3 regions of the Blautia sp. HA9023 genome follow, and region 3 is predicted to be linked to each of the others. Evidence: predicted binding sites of a transcription regulator. Region 3 holds the regulator's gene; each other region holds the start of a gene.

Evidence for each region. The regulator Rex, encoded in region 3, represses fermentation and respiration genes when NADH is low (regulators of the CRP and FNR family bind a similar motif). The targets are predictions, from matches to a motif close to ATTGTTAANTANTTAACAAT.
Region 1: a site for Rex is predicted at 2,664-2,683, ahead of pckA (phosphoenolpyruvate carboxykinase (ATP)). Genes of this name have one in related genera too.
Region 2: a site for Rex is predicted at 4,299-4,318, ahead of AC04Q6_RS16990 (oxidoreductase). Genes of this name have one in related genera too.

Annotation. Positions count from the first base shown of each region.
Region 1 covers NZ_JBWLUR010000006.1:115,471-122,880, reverse strand. Annotated here, with positions in the region: gene AC04Q6_RS04745 (YoaK family protein) at 1-328, shown strand, start outside; gene AC04Q6_RS04740 (DUF4866 domain-containing protein) at 344-1,099, shown strand; gene AC04Q6_RS04735 (threonine/serine exporter family protein) at 1,195-2,493, opposite strand; gene pckA (phosphoenolpyruvate carboxykinase (ATP)) at 2,845-4,449, shown strand; NiCo riboswitch at 4,681-4,868, shown strand; gene AC04Q6_RS04725 (cation diffusion facilitator family transporter) at 5,073-6,002, shown strand; gene AC04Q6_RS04720 (hypothetical protein) at 6,312-6,527, shown strand; gene AC04Q6_RS04715 (rhodanese-like domain-containing protein) at 6,761-7,093, shown strand; gene yfcE (phosphodiesterase) at 7,288-7,410, shown strand, end outside.
Region 2 covers NZ_JBWLUR010000010.1:321,773-329,182, reverse strand. Annotated here, with positions in the region: gene AC04Q6_RS17005 (SulP family inorganic anion transporter) at 1-155, shown strand, start outside; gene aroD (type I 3-dehydroquinate dehydratase) at 395-1,156, opposite strand; gene AC04Q6_RS16995 (shikimate dehydrogenase) at 1,188-2,066, opposite strand; gene AC04Q6_RS16990 (oxidoreductase) at 2,258-4,255, opposite strand; gene AC04Q6_RS16985 (NUDIX hydrolase) at 4,576-5,079, shown strand; gene AC04Q6_RS16980 (BMC domain-containing protein) at 5,442-5,807, shown strand; gene AC04Q6_RS16975 (BMC domain-containing protein) at 5,819-6,250, shown strand; gene AC04Q6_RS16970 (EutP/PduV family microcompartment system protein) at 6,269-6,799, shown strand; gene AC04Q6_RS16965 (ureidoglycolate lyase) at 7,096-7,410, shown strand, end outside.
Region 3 covers NZ_JBWLUR010000001.1:229,341-236,750, forward strand. Annotated here, with positions in the region: gene AC04Q6_RS01020 (precorrin-8X methylmutase) at 1-514, shown strand, start outside; gene pdxR (MocR-like pyridoxine biosynthesis transcription factor PdxR) at 575-1,927, opposite strand; gene AC04Q6_RS01030 (pyridoxamine kinase) at 2,020-2,886, shown strand; gene AC04Q6_RS01035 (inositol monophosphatase family protein) at 2,921-3,697, shown strand; partial or broken gene AC04Q6_RS01040 (ABC-F family ATP-binding cassette domain-containing protein) at 3,743-5,660, opposite strand; gene AC04Q6_RS01045 (redox-sensing transcriptional repressor Rex) at 5,875-6,522, shown strand; gene AC04Q6_RS01050 (NAD(P)H-hydrate epimerase) at 6,584-6,994, shown strand; gene AC04Q6_RS01055 (NAD(P)H-hydrate dehydratase) at 6,948-7,410, shown strand, end outside.

The sequences.
Region 1 (7,410 bases), on a different contig from region 3:
GGATATGCTGGCAACCGTACTGGTATCCTTTTCCTGCGCCATGCAGGTACAGACCTTCCGGAAGGTGGGCGGTTATTCCTATGCAAGCACTATGTGCATCGGAAATTTACGAAGCGGCACGGCGGCGTTGTCCGTGTATTGTCGTGAAAAACGTCCGGAACAGCTGAAGCAGGCTCTTTATTATTTCGGGATAATTTTCTTTTTTGCCATTGGAGCCGGTGGCGGAGGAAATCTGTCCATGAGGCTGGGGATCCCGGCAATCTGGGTATCGGATGTTTTGCTTCTGATCAGCTTTATTCTGATGTTTTCCAGTAAACATAGAGATTAGAAAGGGTGAGGAATTGTGGAAAACAGCACATTATTCCCAAGAGAGGAAAAGGCGGAGCTTTTATTTGAAAAGATCCTGAAGGATCCGGAGGCGTGCAGACGGCTGACGGAGACCTTCTATGAATCCATGGATGCGGATACAGACATAGAATGCGGATATCTTCCTCCGGAAAAATTCGCCTATGCATTGCTGGACGCATATAAAAACCGTGATTTGACTGCTCTCCTTATGGCGATCTGCCAGAACAGTATGTTTGATCTTCTGCGAAATTCTTTTCTGGCACCGTTCAGGTTCAATGCAGATGGACAGGAGAATCCGGTGTTTCTCACAGATGAAAAAGGAAATTTTCTGCGGGAAAAGGGAATCCATGTAAGTGACAGGGATTACGACCGATTTCGCAGGATATACAGGGAGAAGCCTGGTGTAAAGATGTATCTGGCGTATGGCTACCGGAAGCGACATGCCTATGATGAAGATACCATGGAAGTAGAAGAGTACAAAATGGGCGAACATATCGGTGTGCTGCTGGTGTATGAGATTCCGGACAGCGTAAAGGAAAAGGAAACGGAGGCACAGGCCTATGCGGCTGTATGGGATATCATGATGGCAATTCAGAAGAAGCTTCCAAGAGCTTTTGTGTATTATGGGCAGGATTCTGTGGAGGATGGTGGAAAACGTTATGACGGACTGGGCGTTTTTCTCCCCATCCATAAATTTGCGGACCGCCTGGAAAAAATGATCGGGATTGCGGATGAGATCGTAATGAAATAGAGTGTATAAAAAAGGACTGCTTTTGTATTGCTCCGGTTATCAGAAGGATAGCTGATGACCGGAAGCTACAGAAAGCAGTCCTTTTTGTATGCCCATCAGGTGCAGTAGCGGAACATTTTGTCCGTAAGGATCCTGGCGAAAATAAGGCCCAGGGGAAGAGCAACGATGATCAAGATCGCAGCTGCAAACCAGGAGGCGGAAACATTCAGGGACATGATCCCCAGATTGTAGATCGCCCGGTAGAGATAAAGTCCGGGAACCATGATCACAATGGATGGTACGGTAATGGAAATCCTGGGATATCCCACTTTGGTTTTGATGAGGGAGGCCAGAAGTCCGGCTGTCAGTGCTCCGAAAAAAGCCGCGGCAGCAGGTGGGAAACCGGCAAGATCAACAAGCTCCAGACGTAAAGTGTTGGACAGTGCGCCGATGAAGGCGGCAGCTGCGGCTAGACGGACAGGGCTGTTGAACATGAACGAAAAGCCGAATACCCCGCAGAAGCTTGCCAGAAGCCGGAACAGGATCCTCTGAGCTGCTGAAAGCTCCAGAGGCAGGAAATCCACAGGCTTCAGATGAAGAAGCAGTGCCATCAGCCAGGCAGAGACAGCAGCCACCATTACAACAATAATGGCGTAGGCCAGTCGTTCCAGACCGGAACGCATATCCAGCTTGGCAAGGTCGATCCCGCTTGTGATAAACGGAAAGCCCGGAATGATAAACAGCATGGAACAGATGTACCCGGCCTCATGCTGGACGGAAATGTGGAACAGAAGCTCTGCCAGCTTCAGGAAGCCTGCATATACAAGACAGGCGGAGGAAACAGAAACTGCAATGCACATAAACAGAGTAAAATGATGCTTGCCAAGCTTGCAGCGGATGGCGTTTCCGATGCCTGCGCCTGCAAAAGCCAGGATCATTTCCAGCGGGCCACCGCCCAGAAGAAAAGTAAATGCACCACAGGCCAGTGCAGAAGCCATTCCCAGGGCTGCAGGGGAATAAAGCCCGTGGATCCGCTCGATCTCATCTAACTGACTGTGCAGTGTTTCACCGCTCATATGGATACCCTCCGCAGGAAAATCACTGACAAAATGTTCCAGCCTGTTCAGTCTGGAAGTATTTACGCCGGTGGTAGTCAGGCTAAGTGCATGGGAAAAACTGCTCTCACCGTCAAAGCAGGTGTAGCTTATAGACATTAGTCCGATATCTGCGGAGCAGGTGATGCCAAGTGCTTCTGACAATGTATTCATGGAACTCCGTACCCGCCAGGCACCGGTCCCACAGGAGAGAAGCATCATGCCTGTACGGCCGATCAGGGAAGCTTTTTCGGAAAGAGAAGCCTCGGTGATGGGCTGGCTGTTCCTGGCGCTTACGTAGTTGTGCCAGGGGATTTTCATATGATTACGTTTAACCGGAATATCTGACACAGAAATCACTTCTTTCTATATATTAAAATAGTATAGTTATTATTATAAATATATATAATAACTATAATCAGATATATTGTAGCTATTATTCTGAAAAAGTCAAGCGTAGATGAAATAAAATCTGACAGTACTAAAACGTCACTGTTAAAGATTTATCATTTTTTTGCGGAAAATGAATTTTTTTGGTTGCTTTTACGTACAATTTATGTATAATTGTGGATAGGGATGTTGGAATGACCAATTCCTATGGCAGGATGACGAGAACCTGCAAGAGTAGGTGGCTATCATAATTACTATTAAAGAAGAGAGGTAAATGTTAAGATGGCAAAAATCGATTTAACAAAGTATGGTATTACCGGAACAACTGAGATCGTGTACAATCCTTCTTACGAGACATTATTCGAGGAAGAGACCAAACCAGAGCTTGAGGGATTTGAGAAAGGTCAGGTCAGCGAGCTTGGTGCTGTCAATGTAATGACGGGTATCTACACAGGACGTTCCCCTAAAGACAAATATATCGTTATGGATGAGAATTCCAAGGACACAGTTTGGTGGACATCCGATGAGTACAAGAATGACAACCATCCTGCAACTCAGGAAGCTTGGGCTGCAGTTAAAGATCTTGCGCAGAAAGAGCTTTCCAACAAGAGACTTTTCGTAGTAGATGCATTCTGCGGAGCTAACAAAGATACACGTATGGCTATCCGTTTCATCGTTGAGGTTGCTTGGCAGGCACACTTCGTAACAAACATGTTCATTCAGCCAACAGCTGAGGAGCTTGAGAACTTTGAGCCAGATTTCGTTGTTTACAACGCATCCAAGGCTAAAGTTGAGAACTACAAAGAGCTGGGTCTTAACTCTGAGACAGCTGTAATGTTCAACATTACAAGCCGTGAGCAGGTTATCGTTAACACATGGTACGGCGGAGAGATGAAGAAAGGTATGTTCTCCATGATGAACTACTATCTGCCGCTTAAGGGCATCGCTTCCATGCACTGCTCTGCAAACACAGACCTTAACGGAGAGAACACAGCAATCTTCTTCGGTCTTTCCGGAACAGGTAAGACAACACTTTCCACAGATCCTAAGCGTCTCCTGATCGGTGATGACGAGCACGGCTGGGATGACAACGGAGTATTCAACTTCGAGGGTGGATGCTACGCTAAGGTTATCAACCTTGACAAAGAGTCTGAGCCGGACATCTACAATGCGATCAAGAGAAACGCTCTTCTTGAGAATGTAACACTTGATAAAGATGGAAAGATCGACTTCGCTGACAAGAGCGTAACAGAGAACACACGTGTTTCCTACCCGATCAACCACATCGAGAACATCGTTCGCCCGGTATCTTCTGCACCGGCAGCTAAAGAAGTTATCTTCCTGTCCGCAGATGCATTCGGCGTACTTCCTCCAGTATCTATCCTGACACCGGAGCAGACACAGTACTACTTCCTTTCCGGATTCACAGCTAAACTTGCTGGTACAGAGCGTGGAATCACAGAGCCTACTCCTACATTCTCCGCTTGCTTCGGACAGGCATTCCTTGAGCTTCACCCGACAAAATATGCTGAGGAGCTCGTTAAGAAAATGGAGAAGAGCGGTGCGAAAGCATACCTCGTTAACACAGGATGGAACGGAACTGGAAAACGTATCTCCATCAAAGATACTCGTGGTATCATCGATGCTATCCTTGACGGATCTATTCTTAAAGCTCCGACAAAGAAGATCCCATTCTTCAACTTCGAGGTTCCGACAGAGCTTCCAGGCGTAGATCCTGCAATCCTTGACCCACGTGACACATATGCAGACGCTGCAGAGTGGGAGACAAAGGCTAAAGATCTTGCTGCAAGATTCGTTAAGAACTTTGTTAAATATGAAGGAAATGCTGCTGGTAAAGCACTCGTTGCTGCTGGCCCGCAGGCATAATCGATCATTCCAACTGAATACAGATCGTAGATTTGACCGGGAGTGGATTTATCCGCTCCCGGTTTTATAATATCTGTAATACCTTAAAATCCTACTATAAAATATAAAAAATCTTTGGCTTGACTAACAGATGGTGCAAGGTGTATCCTTTCTGGGAAGTCAAGCGGAAGACCCGCAAGACTGTAAAAATTCTCTTTGCACTGCATTACATTCGAACAGGATGCGAGATCAACAGTACAAACTGAGCAGGCGACGCCATTCAGAAACAGAGTATTTATCTGAGGGCGTGGGGCCGGGCCGCAGGAAGCGGCAGCGGATATGGATTTGAACGCAAATTGTGAAACAATTGCATTCATGAATATGTAGTGAAGCGGAAGATGAGTATCCGCTTTACTTTCAGACATATCTGCGGGACAGTGTATGTTTCGCAGGTATGTCTTTTTTACTGCAAAAATATGGATGGAACAGAAGGTAGAAACTGGGAGATCCCTATGTAGATAAGAAAGAACACCGGCGGAAATCGCAGTTCAGCGAGTAGTGAAAGAACCGCCGGTTTTTTCACGGAAAATGTTGTGCCATAAGAAAGACCAGAATCATATGCTAATCAAAAGGAGGTCCTGTTTATGGAACACACAAAAAACGAAACGATTATACACGACACAGATAAAGAAAGCTCATGGGAACAGCAGACGGCGATGAAGGTGTCCGGGATCAGTATCCTGGTAAATCTGCTGTTATCCATATTTAAACTTATCGCCGGTATTGCGGCGCATTCCGGAGCGATGATTTCTGATGCGATCCATTCTGCATCCGATGTGGGAAGTACTTTTATTGTTATCATCGGTGTCCGTCTTTCTGCAAAAAAATCGGACAAGGAGCATCAGTACGGACATGAGAGAATGGAGTGCGTTTCTTCCATTGTTCTTGCGGGGATGCTGCTTGTAACAGGTCTTGGCATCGGCATTACCGGTGTCCGTGATATTGTAAAAAGTACATCCGGCGGAACGATCGCCATCCCTGGAACCCTTGCGCTGATCGCGGCAGTGGTATCCATCGTGACAAAAGAGTGGATGTTCTGGTACACAAGAGGTGCTGCGAAGAAGATCAATTCCGGAGCACTGATGGCAGATGCATGGCATCACCGCTCTGATGCACTTTCCTCTATCGGAGCCTTTGTGGGTATCTTCGGAGCAAGACTGGGATACCCCATCCTGGATCCTGTTGCCAGTATCGTGATCTGCTTTATGATCGCCAAAGCTGCGATCGATATTTTCAGGGATGCTATTGACAAGATGGTAGATCACTCCTGTGATGCAAAAACCGAAGAATCGATGCGCCGTGAGATCCTCAAGGTGCCGGGCGTCAGAAGAGTGGATCTTCTTCGAACCCGCCTTTTCGGATCCAAAATGTACGTGGATATCGAGATCGCGGCGGCAGGAGAAATATCCCTCAACGATGCACATGATATTGCGGAAAATGTGCATCATACCATCGAAGATAAATTCAAAGACGTAAAGCACTGCATGGTGCATGTGAACCCCATCAATGGATAAAAAACAGGCCGCCGGAACGACAATGATAAGGTCGTTCCGGCGGCCTGTTCTTTGCATAGAGAAACACCCGGTAGGGGAGCTACCGGGTGTTTCGAGGGGAGTATAAATAATTAAATAAGGGGTTATGTAAAAAAAATTTTTGAAGGGTAAATTCTTTTTACAAGAATGATTATAATATAAACTGGAAAAAAAAGCAATATCATTTTGGCGAATAATCTCCAAACTTTTTGGGATACTATTTCCTGTAATAAAAAGCGGCAGAAAGCTTCAGAAAGCCGCAAAAATCAACTTCATCAGGAGGTAATTCAAATGGCGAAAAATTACGAAACAGACAGAAATGAGTCCAATTATGCGGGAAAAAATTACGGGGAAAGTGATTCCAGAAACTGCGGAAAAAACAGTTCCAGAAACAGCTCCAGAAATTCTTCTAAAAACAGTTCCAAAAACAGCTACGGCAACAGTTACGGAAACAAAACATCCGACGAGTACGATTCAGAGAAAGACAGAGAGTCCGACAGATACTAGATATTCAGGGTAAGTGATCCGGAAGATACTAGGCAGAGGATCAATACGCAATAAGCAGAAGCACCATTTTTATGCGGTACAGGATCCATCAGTCAGTTGGCCGGATCATACAGAAAAAATCGGAAAAAAAGCGGGAAAAAGTCAGAGCTGGCTTTCTCCCGCTTCCATACATATAAGGGAACATTCCTACAGAAGCTTCCATATAATATAGCAAAAAGAGGAGAGATTTTTCCATGTTTCAGATCGAAACTATCTCTGCCAAAATGCTGGATTATTATGTGGAGCGCAGTGACGCCGTTATCATAGATCTCCGGGATCCGGTCTCCTACAAAAAGGGACATGTCCGGAACGCAGTAAACATTCCATACCATGAGCTGGAAGAATATCTTGAGAAACAACAGGAGCAGAAGTACCAGTTTTCAGGAGATAAGATCCTGATCCTTTACTGTGACCGCGGTGGTGCCAGCATGCAGGCCGCCCGGAGCCTGGCAAGAGCGGGCTGCCGCACCCGGTCTGTGATCGGCGGATTTGCAGCCTACAGAGGCCGGAATCTTGTAAGCGGATAAAACAGAGTAATAGATCAGAGGAACCAGGAAATCGCAGGGCGGCATCGAAACGGAATCACTGTTCGCTCCGTGACCAGCATTGAAGGGGATTACGAATGCATGACTGGCAATGGCTTGTGCTTGTATTTTAAAGGAAATCATGATAATGTAAAGAACAGGAATAAAAATGACACAAACCACAAGGAGAAAAGATTATGAAATATATGTTCGCGTCCGATGTACATGGTTCGGCATACTACTGCCGGAAAATGCTGGAAGCATATGACGAAGAGAAGGCGGAGAGACTGGTACTTCTGGGAGATCTGCTTTATCACGGT
Region 2 (7,410 bases), on a different contig from region 3:
CAGGTGTTATGGCTGCTGTCCTTGCAACCCAGGGAACTGCATGGGCATCTGCATGGGCTCTGGCTGTTGGTTTCGGACTGAATATCTTCCTTTCCAACTGGGACCCAAGGAAAAAATCACAGGAAAATGTCATTGAGGAAAAAACTGAGAAATAATAAGTAAAGCGATAAAAGAAAATAGGAACTGCACTGGATGGGTCAGCGCAGTTCCTATTTTTGTCATGAGATTTGTTTTTGTTACAAAATAGATTTGCTATTATGGGATTAAAGCGGATAAAATCATCCGCATTTGCTATTTGGTTAAATTTGTTACATTAATTGGGATTAAAATTGGTCTATAATTCACGTTCTTTCTTAAACGAAGCCGTAGATCCTTTCAATGGGAGGTTACAGGATCACAGGCTTTTGTGGATAATGTCAAGAACCTGTTCAAGCTCGTTGACATTGATCTGCCCCGGTGCGGAAGCTTTTGTAGCGGCACCGAAGGTAAGGGCGGAACCAAAGGTTTCGCCAGTGAGACGGCTGACAACACCGGTTCCTGCCATGGACATGGTAATGATCGGGCGGTCGGCGAACTGCTCGGACATTTCCAGTGTTGCACTTAAAAGGGTAAGTACGTCCTGTTTGCTCTTAGGCATAACAGCCATCTTCGGGATATCTGCGCCATAATCCTGCATCATGCGGAGACGGCGCACGATCTCATCTTTCTCAGGAGTTGCATCAAAATCATGGTTGGAAGCGATGACTTTTACGCCATAGCTGTGAGCTTCCTGGATCATGCTTTTTACGATCTCTTCGCCTGTGAAGGCTTCTACATCAATGAAATCTACATAGCCACTTTTTGCAACAGCCATGTTGAGGGCTTTGTAATCTTCGCTGGAGATTGCTTTTTCTCCGCCTTCCTTTGCAGTACGGAAGGTAAAGAGGATCGGAGTGTCCTTTAAAACGGTCTGGAGATCTTTTGCCACATCAAGAACTTTGTCTGTGTCAAAAACATTCTCGAACCAGTCCACACGCCATTCTACAACATCCACCGGGATTCTTTCGAAGGTTCCTGCTTCAAGAAGGATATCCTCCTTTGTCTGTCCAACGATCGGGACACAGATCTTCGGTCTGCCCTCTCCGATTGTGATATTTCTTACCTGAACTGTTTTCATAATGGTCCTTTCCGATACGGATGGGATTTTATCAGTCATCGTATCTGATATTAAGAATCTCTTTCATATGCTCGATCGGCATCGGCTCGCCGGTCCACAGTTCAAATGCAGCGGAGCCCTGGAAAAGCATCATGCCAAGGCCGTTCATTGTCTTGCAGCCAACTTCCTTTGCCATGGAACGCATAGTGGTTTCAAGAGGGGAGTATGGTACGTCAACAACGATAAGCTCCGGACGGAAGTAAGATTTATCCGGGACAACGGACTGGCCTTCCAGCGGTTTCATTCCAACGCCTGTGGCATTTACAAAAATATAACTGTCAGCCATTTCTTTTTTCAGCTGGTCAAGGTCGGAGAGATCATAGAGAACTGCGTGGCTGGATGTTCTTGTGTTGATCTTTTCAACAGTAGATACGGCACGGTCCCAGAACTCATCCTTACGGTTAAAGATCACGATCTCGCCTACACCGTCAAGTGCAGCCTGGATCTCAATAGCAGTAGCAGCACCGCCTGCGCCTACGATGGTCATTTTCTTTCCGATGGCGTCAATGTTGTTGTCTTTCAGTGCTGCCATAAATCCGATGCCATCTGTGATGTGGCCTGTAAGATGGCCGTGATCATTGACGATGGTGTTTACAGCACCGCACATTTCTGCTGCCGGTGAAAGCTCGTCAAGGTACTGGCCTACCAGAGTCTTGTTCGGCATGGAAACGTTGGAACCTCTCATTTTCAGAGTACGGATGGCTTTTACAGCATCCTCGATCTCATCTGCGCCAACTTCAAATGCAAGGTATGCATAGTCATAGCCAAGCTTTGCAAAAGCTTCGTTCTGCATGGCAGGAGAGCTGGAGTGACGGATCGGATAAGCCATAAGACCGATGAGCTCTGTGTGTCCTGTGATTCTTTCTGACATGGTAATAACTCCTCTCATTGGTAAAAATCTTGGGTAACTTTTTTAAAACCTCCCGCCACATCAGTCTGAAGAAGTTGCGGATGTTCTTCGGACGGCTGCAGCGGGAGGAAGACGTGGAAAATCTATAGACACTCCGTGGAGCGGACTTTATAACATATGAAAATGCCCGTCAGGAGGTTATAGCGATGATATTAAAGGTATCCTCTCTCCTCGAGAATGGTAAGGATGTTACGTCCTTCCTGGGTACCGTCAATGATTCTTCTTGCTCTCTGGCTGTCGCCGATGTTCATGATCTCAACATCCTCAGAAGAAAATTCTTCTGCAAGGCTCTGGTAAAGCTGTCCCTGGGCTCTCATTCCGAGACATACGAAACCGTATTCAAATGGAAGCTCATAAGGCTCGCCGTCACCTTTTACAAGGAAGGAAGAATCCTTAACCTCAAGGAGAGCAGTTTTTGTAAGCTGATGTACATTGTGTTTTTTCATCATGGCCTTTGTGTCGTTCTTGCTTACCGGATCAAGGTCACGTCCGATCTGATCCATCATCTCAACGATAGAGATGTCTGCATTTCTGTCTGCGAAGAATTCCACAACATCAAGACCTACAGCACCGCCGCCTACGACAACGACTTTTTTGCCTTCCAGATCCTTTGGAAAATCATTAATGTGGTTGATCATACCAAGAATAGAATAAATATTATAGTCCTCGTTGTCAATACGATCCTTCAGTCCTGCGATCGGAGGCAGAAGAGGAGCGGAACCGGTGGAACTTACGATGATATTCGGATGGAACTTGCGAATGTTCTCCGGTGTTCCTTCTGTATTTGTGAAGATATAAAGGTTCTCAAGCTGCTCTGCGCGGTGCATGAGATAGTGCGGGAAATCAGCCAGACGGTTCTTTGCAGGGATTTTTGAGATCAGAGATGCAAGTCCGCCAAGCTCGCTGCCTTTTTCCAGAAGGAAGGTGTTGCAGCCAACCTCTGCGGCTGTGCAGGCAGCTTCCAGTCCGGCAGTACCACCGCCGATAACAACCACGTTGCAGTTTTTGTTTACATGCAGTTTCTTATATACATCGCCCTCAAGAACAGACGGGTTTACGGTACAGCGGATCGGACGGTTTACACCGATACGGTTTCCGGCGCATCCAACGTTACAGGAGATACATTTGCGGAGATCGCACTCATGCCCTGTGGCAACTTTGTTTACCCATGCAGGATCAGCGATAAGGCCGCGTCCCATACCGATAAGATCTGCGTCGCCGTCAGCGAGGATTCTCTCGGCAACTTTCGGGTCACGGATGTTACCCATGGAAATACACGGTTTGTTGAATTTTTCTTTTACAGCTTTTGCCATGTAGGAACGCCATCCATCCGGAAGATAGTTTGCGTCGATCTGGTACTGGATGGAACCGTTGAGACCGCAGGAAACGTCGAAGATATCAACTTCTTCCTGAAGGTAATCCAGATATTCCAGAGTATCATCAAGTGTGTTTCCACCTTCCATCAGCTCATCTGCACTGAGACGGAGCATGATCGGAAAGAATGGTCCGACCTGTTTTCTTACCTCGTCGATGACCATGCGGCAGAAACGGGTACGGTTCTCAACAGATCCGCCGAACTCGTCGGTACGCTTGTTTGTGATCGGGGAAAGGAACTGGCTGATCAGGTAGGAATGTCCTGCGTGGATCTCTACTGCGTCAAAACCGGCTGTCTGTGCACGTTTTGCAGCCTCGCCGTATTTCTTTACAATGTGAAGGATCTCTTCTCTGGAAAGAGGACGCGGGATCTCGCCGCCTTCTTTTGACGGAACATCAGATGCGGAAACCGGCTGCATGTTGATCCTGGAAGAAATTGCGGAAGCTCCTGCATGGTTGATCTGGATCGCGATCTTTGTTCCATATCTGTGGATGTTCTCACAGAATTTGAAAAGACGTGGAAGATAGTTGTCATGATCGATACGAAGCTGGGTAGTACCGTTGGAACCCTGCGGGGAATCGATGCTTGCGTTCTCTACGATAATGAGGCCTGTGCCACCCTTTGCACGCTGCTCATAGTAGTTGATATGAAGAAAACTCATTTCGCCGTTCTGCTCACCGTAGTTGGTACCCATCGGCATCATAACAATACGGTTCTTAATAGTCATATTTTTAACGGTTAAAGGGGAAAAAATATGCGGATAATCATTCTTCATCTGGAAAAACCTCCCTGGTTATTTTTTAATAGAATCGTTTGTTTGTGTTAATTATATAACAAAAATATCTATAAAACTAATTCATAATACCAGTAATATAATAAAAATAATCTATAGATTTTTAGCGGATGGAAAGTGACTGGAAAATAGTGCAGGATTCCAGGGTTTACATACAGGACTTTAGCGTGTTATCATAACAAATAAAAAAGATACAGAATGCGGGGAGACGGGGCAGATATCCGTAATTTATATTTGCTGCTGCAGGTGGTTAAATATAAGATCGTATTACCGTGTACTGTATAAAGACAGGAGATAGAAAAATGGAATTCTGGGATATTTACGATGCAGATAAGAAACCGACGGGACGTACCATGAAACGGAATGACTGGTGTCTGAAAGATGGAGAATATCATCTGACAGTCCTTGGCGTGGTTGCAAGGCCGGATAAAACCTTTCTGATCACCAAACGTGTGATGACAAAAGCCTGGGCTCCGGGCTGGTGGGAAGTTTCCGGTGGCGCTGCCCAGGCAGGTGAGGGATCCAGGGAGGCAGTGCTCCGTGAAGTAAAAGAAGAGACAGGACTGGATGTAAGAGAGGCAGAGGGAGGATATCTTTTTACCTATAAAAGAGAGAATCCTGGTGAGGGAGATAATTATTTTGTGGATGTGTACCGTTTTGTGATGGATGTGCAGGATAAGGATCTGGAACTTCAGACTGAAGAAACAGACGGATATATGTTTGCAACTCTGGATCAGATCAGGGCGTTTGCGGCTGAGGGAAAATTCCTGCATTATGACAGCATTAAGAGGGCATTTGAGTTCTGAGAGAAGCTGAGTATGATGAACTTAAGCTGTGTCTGGGTCCTGCTGAAAGTTGCTTACTGTTTGTGTGAGAGCAAAACGATGATCGTGGCAATGGGAAATATAAGAATTTCTGACTGATTTTCTATACAGATATAAAACAAGTGTTGTTTTCTGTGGATTTTTATTTTTAAAAACGTTGTTTTCTGCCTTGTTTTAGAAGAATTGTATTGACATTAAAATGGATAAATAGTAAAATTTATCGTAGGGAAATTGTAAGCCGGATGAACAAAATCCGGCTTATCGAATATTAAATCGATTGAAAAAACTATGGTATTGATTTTGACAATGCCATATTACGAAATTTTTGAAAGCGAGGAATCATCATGGCAGATGAACATAAAGACCAGATCAGAATCGTACAGGAGACCGTAGCCGGTAAGGAGATCACATTTGCCCATATCATGGGTGGTCCGGCACCGATCATATATCAGAAGCTTGGACTGAATCCACAGGTGGACTATGGATCATCTGCGATCGGAATCATGAATATGACACCTTCCGAGTCTGCTGTGATCGCATCCGATATCGCAGTGAAGAGTGGTAATGTATATCTTGGTTTTGCAGACCGTTTTACAGGAACTCTGATCATAACGGGAGAGATTTCCGATGTGCAGACAGCAATGGAAGAAATCGTGGACTATTTCCGTGATACCCTGGGATATGTGGTTTGCAAGATCACCAAGAGATAAGGAAGTGCACCATGGAAGAAAGGATAACGAAGGAAGAACTGCTGGAGCGGCTGTTTCATGATGATTATGAGAACCTTAAGGGAAAAAGACTTCGACTGACCCGGGTGCGTGTACCTGGAAAAGAGCTTTCTTTTGCACATGTTTTTACACCAAGTGATAAATCTGTCTATGAGAATCTTGCGTTACATATCGGTGTTCATGAAGGCGAGGACCATAGAGGAGATGCGATCGGTATGGTCAGAGTCACACCCTGGGAGGCGATCGTAGTTGCGGCAGATGTTGCAGTGAAGGCAGCTCACGTGGAAGTAGGATTTATGGATCGTTTCTGTGGAACGCTGATTCTGACAGGCGGTTTTACGGAAGTGATGACAGCTGTGGAAGAAGTGGTGCGTTTTTTCCATGAGACATTGAAGTTTGATGTCTGTGAGATCCACAGAAGCTGAGGCAGGACGGGATAATAAATGAAAAAAATTTTTCTGATGGGTCGAAGTGAAGCCGGCAAGACATCCCTGACACAGGCACTTAAAGGGGAAGAACTTCATTATCATAAAACCCAGTATACCAACACAAATGAAGATACCATTGATTCACCGGGAGAATATGCGGAGTCCAAGCATTTCAGCGTGGGGCTAGCCTGTTTCTCTTTTGAGGCAGATGTGATCGCCATTGTACAGGCGGCTAATGAGCCATTTAACCTGTTCAGTGACGGAAGCAGGAATTTCCTTCTCCGCCCGCTGATCGGGATCATCACCAAGGTGGATTCTCCCCATGCAAATATCCCCATGGTCAGACAGTGGATGGAGAACATGGGCTGTGAGAGAATCTTCATGGTAAACAATAAAACAAGAGAAGGAATCAGTGAGCTGATGGATTATCTGAAAGATGATCTTCCAAAGCTTACACTGGAACAGGCGAAATTCAAGCAGAGTCTTGGACTGAATGAATGGGATCCCATGCCGGAGGGAGTGGAATATCCGGAATCGATACGGTAAGGTTGGGACATGACATTAACCGGATCAAGCAGTTATTCGGTTATGAGCAAGTAACGAATGCGGATGATTTTATCCGCTTGACTTACAGATAATTAAGAAATTAAATGCAGAACATGGCTGGATGGATGTTCTGCATTTTTTTGTAATAAGTCTCCACCAGCGGATGATTGTTTTTCACAATCCTGCAGGGGACTTCCCTGATTCGGTTAATTAATACATTGAATAACAAAAAGAGAATGCCTGATATAAGATTTTTTCTATAATGGGAAATTACAAAGAAAGAAGGTATATATATTATGAGAGAAGTAAAAGCAGTGACCATCACAAAAGAGGAATTCGCGCCATACGGAACATTTTATGACATGACTCATCCCGACGGATATCCACTTCAGGGCGAGATCCACAAATTCTATCCGGACCGCATTTCCGGAACAGCCATGGGCAGCATAGCATTTTCACCCATCGAAGTAAAAAAGGACGATCGGATCGTAAAATGTGCAGAGTATCACACAACCACCTGGGAAGGTATCGTAGCGCTGGACGACGATATGATCATCCACGTAGCCCCTGCATCCGCCGGAACCCCTGTCCCACAGCTCGCAAAAGCATTC
Region 3 (7,410 bases):
CACGAGTGCGGATTTTGACTATGCAGAAAATCTCTGCTTTTCGGATGGTGCCGTGGAAAAAGCAATGGAAGCGATCAGAAATGGTGCGTGCATTGTCACAGATACCCAGATGGCAAAAGCGGGTATTAATAAGCGGGCGCTTGCACGTTACGGTGGAGAAGCGTACTGTTTTATGTCAGATGAGGATGTGGCTGCTCTTGCGAAAAAAAACGGGACTACAAGAGCCACTGCCTGTATGGATAAAGCAGCAGAAATGGATGAGAAGCTGATCTTTGCCATTGGAAACGCGCCTACTGCACTGGTCCGCCTTTATGAGCTGATCGAGGAAGGAAAAATTTCTCCGGAGCTTATCATTGGTGTTCCGGTCGGATTTGTGAATGTAGTGCAGTCGAAGGAACTGATCATGCACGCAGATGTGCCTTATATTGTTGCAAAAGGACGCAAAGGCGGAAGTAATATAGCCGCATGTATTGTAAATGCACTGCTTTATATGATCGATAATCGAAGAGATTAAAGAATAAAGAAAGAGCCTTCGTGGTCTGTTTTTTCAGAAACAGCAGCGAAGGCCCTTTTTTTATGAAAGGATGTCCGAAGAAGCAGAAAAGCTGCAGCAGTTGTCTGAAATATTTTTCAACAGCTGACATGCAGGCAGAAAATCTTTTACGGGAATGGAAGAACAGGAAAGAACCAGGGTAATGTCACTGGAAGTTTCTTTCAGGATTTCCAGACGCATACCCTCTGCACGAGCTGCCTCTTTCAGTGTTTTACCGTTGACAGTGCAGGGAATTGTAAGAGCCAGACTGGTTCCGGCGGCCCCTGTTTTGATCTGGCAGTCTGTTCCGAAGACTTCCCGTACCGCACAGGAAAGAGATTTCAGCTTCTGGGCGTACAGACGGCGAAGCTTTCTTGTCTGGGAAACCAGATGTCCGTCACGGATAAACTGACACAGAGCAATCTGTTCTGCCTTGGAAGCGGTTTGATTATAAAAGGAAGCTTTTGGGGCATACAGTTCCCGGAGGGATGAAGGCAGTACCATAAAGCTTACGCGGATCGAAGGCAGCAGAAGTCTGGAAAAGGAACCAATATAAACAACATTTTCCCCGCCTGCAAGTCCAAAGAGAGAAGGAGTAGGTTTCTGCAGGTAAACAAATTCGTTTTCAAAATCATCTTCAATGATAAGGTGGTTGTTTGCTTCCGCATGATGGATCAGTTCCAGACGCCGTTTCACCGGCATGATCTCTCCCCACTTGGTCATGTGGGCAGGGGAAACATAGATCACATCGCAGTTTTTGTCCCGGTAATGGACATCAAATCCGTAATCTTCAAAAATTGTACTGCCCTGGATAAATGACGGGGTAGGGAATGAAACGGTTTTTCTCTCCCGGATCAGAGGGCAGAGGATCTGGAGAAGGCTCTGAAGTCCGGCACCTACCACGATATCGTCAGGGGAACAGATCACATTTCGCCGTTCCCGGATATAATCTGAAAGAACCTCCCGGAGATCTTTTTCCCCCTGGGGTTCTCCGTAGGAAAGCATACGGTTATCCTGACGGAGAGCACTTTTGATATAGCGCTGCCACAGATCAAAACGGAAACTCTCCCGGTCAACACCGGAAGAAGCAAAATCATAAAGGCAGGGAACCATGTTTTCGGAATGCTTTTCCAGGATGACAGGATGCTGTTTGGTGGCAATGTCTGTGACGTAATAACCACTCTGTGCCCTGGCAATGATATAACCGTCTGCCGCAAGCTGAAGATATGCATTTTCTATAGTGGTACGGCTTAATTTCAGTTCCTGGGCGCATTTACGGAGTGATGGCATTTTGCTGCCCGGAAGAAGACGTTCTTCCATGATCAGTTTCCGGTAATAATGATAAACCTCCAGGTAGAGATGTTCTTTTTTGTGTTCTGTGGATATATTTAACATAGGTATGATAATTTCCTTCCAAAAATGATTGCGTAAACCTGACAATTCATTCTATAATAATACAGAAAAAAACTCAAGACTGGAGAAGTGAGATGAAGAAAATAGCAGTGATCAATGATCTTTCCGGGCTGGGAAAGTGCTCGCTGACAGCGGCAATTCCCGTGATCTCGGTGATGGGAGTGCAGGCATGTCCGTTTCCCACCGCTGTTTTAAGTAATCAGACAGGCTATGAAACCTATTTCTGTGAAGATTTTACAGAACATATGGCTCCATATATGGAAGAATGGAAAAAACGAGGATTTGTTCCGGACGGAATTTACACGGGATTTCTCTCGGATGAGAAACAGGCCGATAAGATCCTGAAATTTATTGATACATTTGCAGGAGAGGATACGCTGATCCTGACAGATCCGGTAATGGGAGATGACGGAGCAGTTTATCCCATCTATACAGAAGAACTTTGCAGCAGATTTCGGGAACTGGCCAGACGTTCCTATGTGATCACCCCAAATCTGACAGAAGCATTGCTCCTTCTTTATGGGAAAAATAAGATGGAAGAAATCTGGAAGGAATTTCAGAGTTTTTCCGGTGAGGAACGGCTGGCACAGATCAGGGAAACCGGATACAGACTTGCAAAGAGATTTTCTCTTCCTGCGGTCGTGATCACCGGAGTGGATCACCGGGAAGAGGACGAGCCACTGAAAATGGGAAATCTTGTTCTGGAAAAAGAAAAGTGCTCCTGGGTATTCGCCGGGAAAACAGGTGGCAGTTATTCCGGTACCGGAGATCTTTTTGCCTCTGTACTCAGTGCGGGGCTGGTGAAGGGATATCCTATGGAAAACTGTGTAAACATGGCAGTGGATTTTATCTCTGCTTCTATCCGGGACGCAGTGGAAGAGGGAACAGACCGTAATGATGGTGTATGTTTCGAACAGCAGCTTGGCAGACTGATCCGTTAGATCAGAAATGGCTTATGGTGAAGGAGGAAATAGAATGATTTCTGCAGAAGAACAGAAAAAAGTGGCAGATCTTGTAAAACAGACAAAAGATCTTATCCTGAAAGAGATGGATGAGGAAGAAGTGATGATAAAAGGTGCTGCCAATTATGTGACAAATGTAGATCTGGCTGTACAGAACTTTCTGAAAGAAGAACTTGGAAAGGTTTTTCCGGAAATTTCCCTGATCGCGGAAGAGAAAGAGAATCTGGGGCTTTCAAAGGAGGAAACCTACTGGATCCTTGATCCTATTGACGGAACCACCAATCTGATCCGTGATTTTCATATGAGTGCTGTGGCACTGGGACTTTATGAAAAAGGCGAGATCGTTTTTGGAATTGTTTACAATCCTTTTACTGATGAAATGTTCCAGGCGGCAAAAGGGGAAGGTGCTTATCTTAATGGCAGAAAGATCCAGGTATCGGATACTCCGGATTTTGGTGATGCGGTTATTTCCTATGGTTCCACTCCTTATAAAAAAGAGGAAGCCAGAAATCTGTTTCCCATTTTTTACAGCATTTTTATGAAATGCGGGGATTTCCGACGTACCGGTTCTGCAGAACTTGACATGTGTTATGTTGCCTGCGGAAGAGAGCATGGATATATTGAACGTGACCTGAAACCCTGGGATTATTCCGCGGGAACAGTTATCCTCCGTGAAGCCGGCGGTGTAGTAAAGAATTGGAAAGGTGAAGAACCATCTTATCTTAAAAATGAAGACATTCTTGCCTGTGTGCCTCAGTTTGAAGAGAATCTTCTGAAGGAACTGTTATAAACGGACAGATGTAGCGCCGGATCAACCGGCAAAAAGAGCTGACCATCAGGCCAGCTCTTCCCATTTTTCATAAAGTTCTTCCAGTTCTTCGGCGATAGCTGCTTTTTCACGGCTCAGTTTGGTACATTCCGCAACGTTAGTACAGACATCCGGGAGAACCATGGTTTCATCAATTTCGCTGTCTCTTGTTTCCAGTTCTTCAATGCGGGCTTCTACTTTTTTCAGTTCGGCTTCCCGCTTTCTTTTTTTGGCCTGTTCTTCTTTCATCTGTTGCCAGGAAAGCTTGTTTTCGGAAACGGCCTTTTCTTCTGATGGCGCTTCCAAAGAGTCACTTCCCGGAGCGTAAGCACTGGTCAGCTCTTCTTTTTTCTCCAGATAATAGTCATAATCACCGATGTAATTTACTACGGCCTGGTTGGTAAGCTCCATGATCCGGGTTGCGGTCTGGTTGATAAAGTAACGGTCGTGAGAGACATAAAGGACGGTACCGGTGTAGCTTACCAGCGCTTCCTCGAGGATTTCCTTGGAAGCAATGTCCAGATGGTTGGTAGGCTCATCCAGGATCAGGAAATTGGCTTCGGAAAGCATCAGCTTGGCAAGAGAAACACGACCTCTTTCTCCACCGGAAAGTGCGGAGATTTCTTTAAATACATCATCCCCGGTAAAGAGGAATGCTGCAAGCATATTTCGGATCTCCGTTTCGGTAAGAGTCGGATACGTGTCGGAAATTTCCTGAAAAATAGTTTTATCCATATGAAGAACATGATGTTCCTGGTCATAATATCCGATCTGAACTTTGGAACCCAGGGAAAACTTGCCGGCATCTGCCTCGATAAGTCCGTTGATGATCTTCAGCATCGTTGTTTTTCCGGTTCCATTATTGCCGATAAGAGCTACACGTTCCCCTCTCTTGATATCAAAAGAAATATCAGAAAAACAGGGTCTGCCCCGGGAAGGATTTGGAAAGTTCCTCCACATGGAGTACATCATTTCCGCTTAATACACGGGGTTCCAGGGAAATACGCATACGGTCCTGGATTTCCAGAGGTTTTTCGATACGCTGTACACGGTCCAGCATCTTCTCGCGGCTTTCTGCACGCTTGATGGATTTTTCGCGGTTAAAAGATTTCAGTTTGGCAATGACTGCTTCCTGATGTTTGATATCTCTCTGCTGGTTTAAGTACGCCTTGTACTGGGCATCGCGCAGCTGCGCCTTCTTAAGGGCATAGGCGGAGTAGTTGCCGCTGTAGACACGTGTCTGTCCGGCTTCGATCTCCACAACTTTGGTGACGACTTTATCCAGAAAATAACGGTCATGGGAAACGATGAAAACAGCTCCCGGATAATTCAGAAGATAAGTTTCCAGCCAGGAGATGCTTTCCATATCCAGGTGGTTGGTAGGCTCATCCAGAAGAAGGATATCCGGCTTGGAGAGAAGCATCTTTCCAAGTGCCACACGGGTTTTCTGGCCTCCGGAAAGTTTCTCGATCTGTTTGTCGTAATCTTCTTCCGTGAAACCAAGACCCTTCAGGACACCGGTGAGCTCACTTTTGTAAGCATAGCCGTTTTCCAGTTCAAACTGATGGGTGAGGCGGGTATATGTCTCCATCAGGCGGTTCAGGTCATCGCCTTTTACGGTATTCATTTCCTGCTCCATATTACGGATACGGCGTTCCATATCGATAATATGCTGTTTGGTGGTAAGAAGCTCTTCGTAGATAGTATGGTGTCCGTGGATATCCTGGTACTGGGCAAGATAGCCGATATTTTTGTCCCGGGCAAGTACTACCGTGCCGGAATCCGCGGAAATCTCCTGCATGATGATACGAAGAAGAGTAGTCTTTCCAGCACCGTTACATCCGATAAGAGCTGCCTTTTCCCGGTCTTCAATATGAAAAGATGCATCATTTAAAATTACTTTTTCGCCAAAAGCTTTGCATATATTCTGACATGATAAAATCATAAAAACTGTCCTCCTGTATAAAGAATTATCCCTGAATAGTAAATAAACAGGGAAAATCCTCCACTTATTATAACGGAAACCGCCAGGAATTCAAAGAAAAAATCAATTTTTAAAAAAAATATGAAGAAATTTGTACATAACTTACAAGTTTGATTGACAGGAAAATGTCAATTCGGTATAATTAACCTAGTGTAAAGTAAGGAGGGAAACTATCGTGGAGACAAAACAAATCTCGAAAGCGGTGATTAAGCGTCTGCCACGCTATTACCGCTACTTAGGAGAGCTGATGGAAGACAATGTAGAGCGTATTTCTTCCAATGAATTAAGTAAGAAGATGCATACCACAGCTTCTCAGATCCGTCAGGATCTTAATAATTTCGGCGGTTTCGGGCAGCAGGGGTATGGCTATAATGTACATTATCTTTATACAGAGATCGGTAAGATCCTGGGACTGGATATCGCCCACCCAATGATCATCCTGGGTGCCGGTAATCTTGGACAGGCACTTGCCAATTATGTGGATTTTGAGAAAAGGGGATTTAAGCTGGTAGGAATCTTTGACGTAAATCCTGTGCTGGAAGGCATTGCGGTTCGCGGACTTGAGATCCAGATGCTCAGCGAACTTCCATTCTTCCTGAGAGAAAATAACGTAGAGATCGCAATTCTCACTCTTCCGAAGAATAAGGCCAAGGAAATGGCAGATATTCTGGTGGAGAACGGGATCAAGGCAATCTGGAATTTTGCACATCTTGATCTTGAGACACCGGATGATGTGATTGTAGAGAACGTGCATCTTTCTGAGAGCCTGATGACACTGTCTTATAATCTGAGCAAATACAGGCAGGAACATGTAGAGAAATAAATTTTAGCGGGCTGCCGGAAACGGCAGCTTTCTCTGTTAAAGAGGGGAGGCAAAGTGCAGCATGAAAAAAATTGTTACCTGCGAAGAAATGAAGAAGCTGGATAATGCTACGATCCACAAGATCGGGGTTGCTTCTGAAGTTCTGATGGAGCGGGCAGCGTTGAAAGTAGTTGAGGAAACAGAGAAATATCTTGGGAAGAGCGAGAAGATCCTGGTGGTATGCGGGAGTGGAAATAACGGAGGAGATGGTATTGCCATTGCCAGATTATTTCATCTGAAAGGTGTTCGGGCTGAATTTTATATGGCCGGAAACAAAGAAAAAATGACCAGGGAAACGTTGCTTCAGTATAAGATCGCTACAGGTTATCAGGTCCCGGAAGTGAATAACCCGGCCTGGGATGAATATACTACTATAGTCAGATGCCGTGTTTGGCGTAGGCCTGGCGCGTCCGATCGAGGGACATTATGCTGAGATCATCCACGAGATGAACAGTGCCCGGGCGAAAAAAATTGCTGTTGACATCCCATCAGGAGTGAACGGAGATACTGGCCTGGAAATGGGAATTGCCTTCAGTGCCGATCTTACCGTTACTTTTGGTTACCGGAAAAGAGGTCTTTGTTTTTATCCGGGAAGGCTGTATGCGGGAAAGATCGTTATAGCTGACATTGGGATCTATGAGCAGGAAGCTGTAAAAGCATCGGCGAGATGTCTGGAGAAAGAAGATCTGAAACTGTTTCCGGAACGTGATCCCGGTGGGAACAAGGGGACTTTTGGAAAGATACTTTTTGTTACCGGAAGTGCAGGAATGTGTGGTGCTGCTTATTTGAGTGCCAGCGCGGCACTTCGGACCGGAGCGGGAATGGTAAAGATCCAGACTGTGGAAGAGA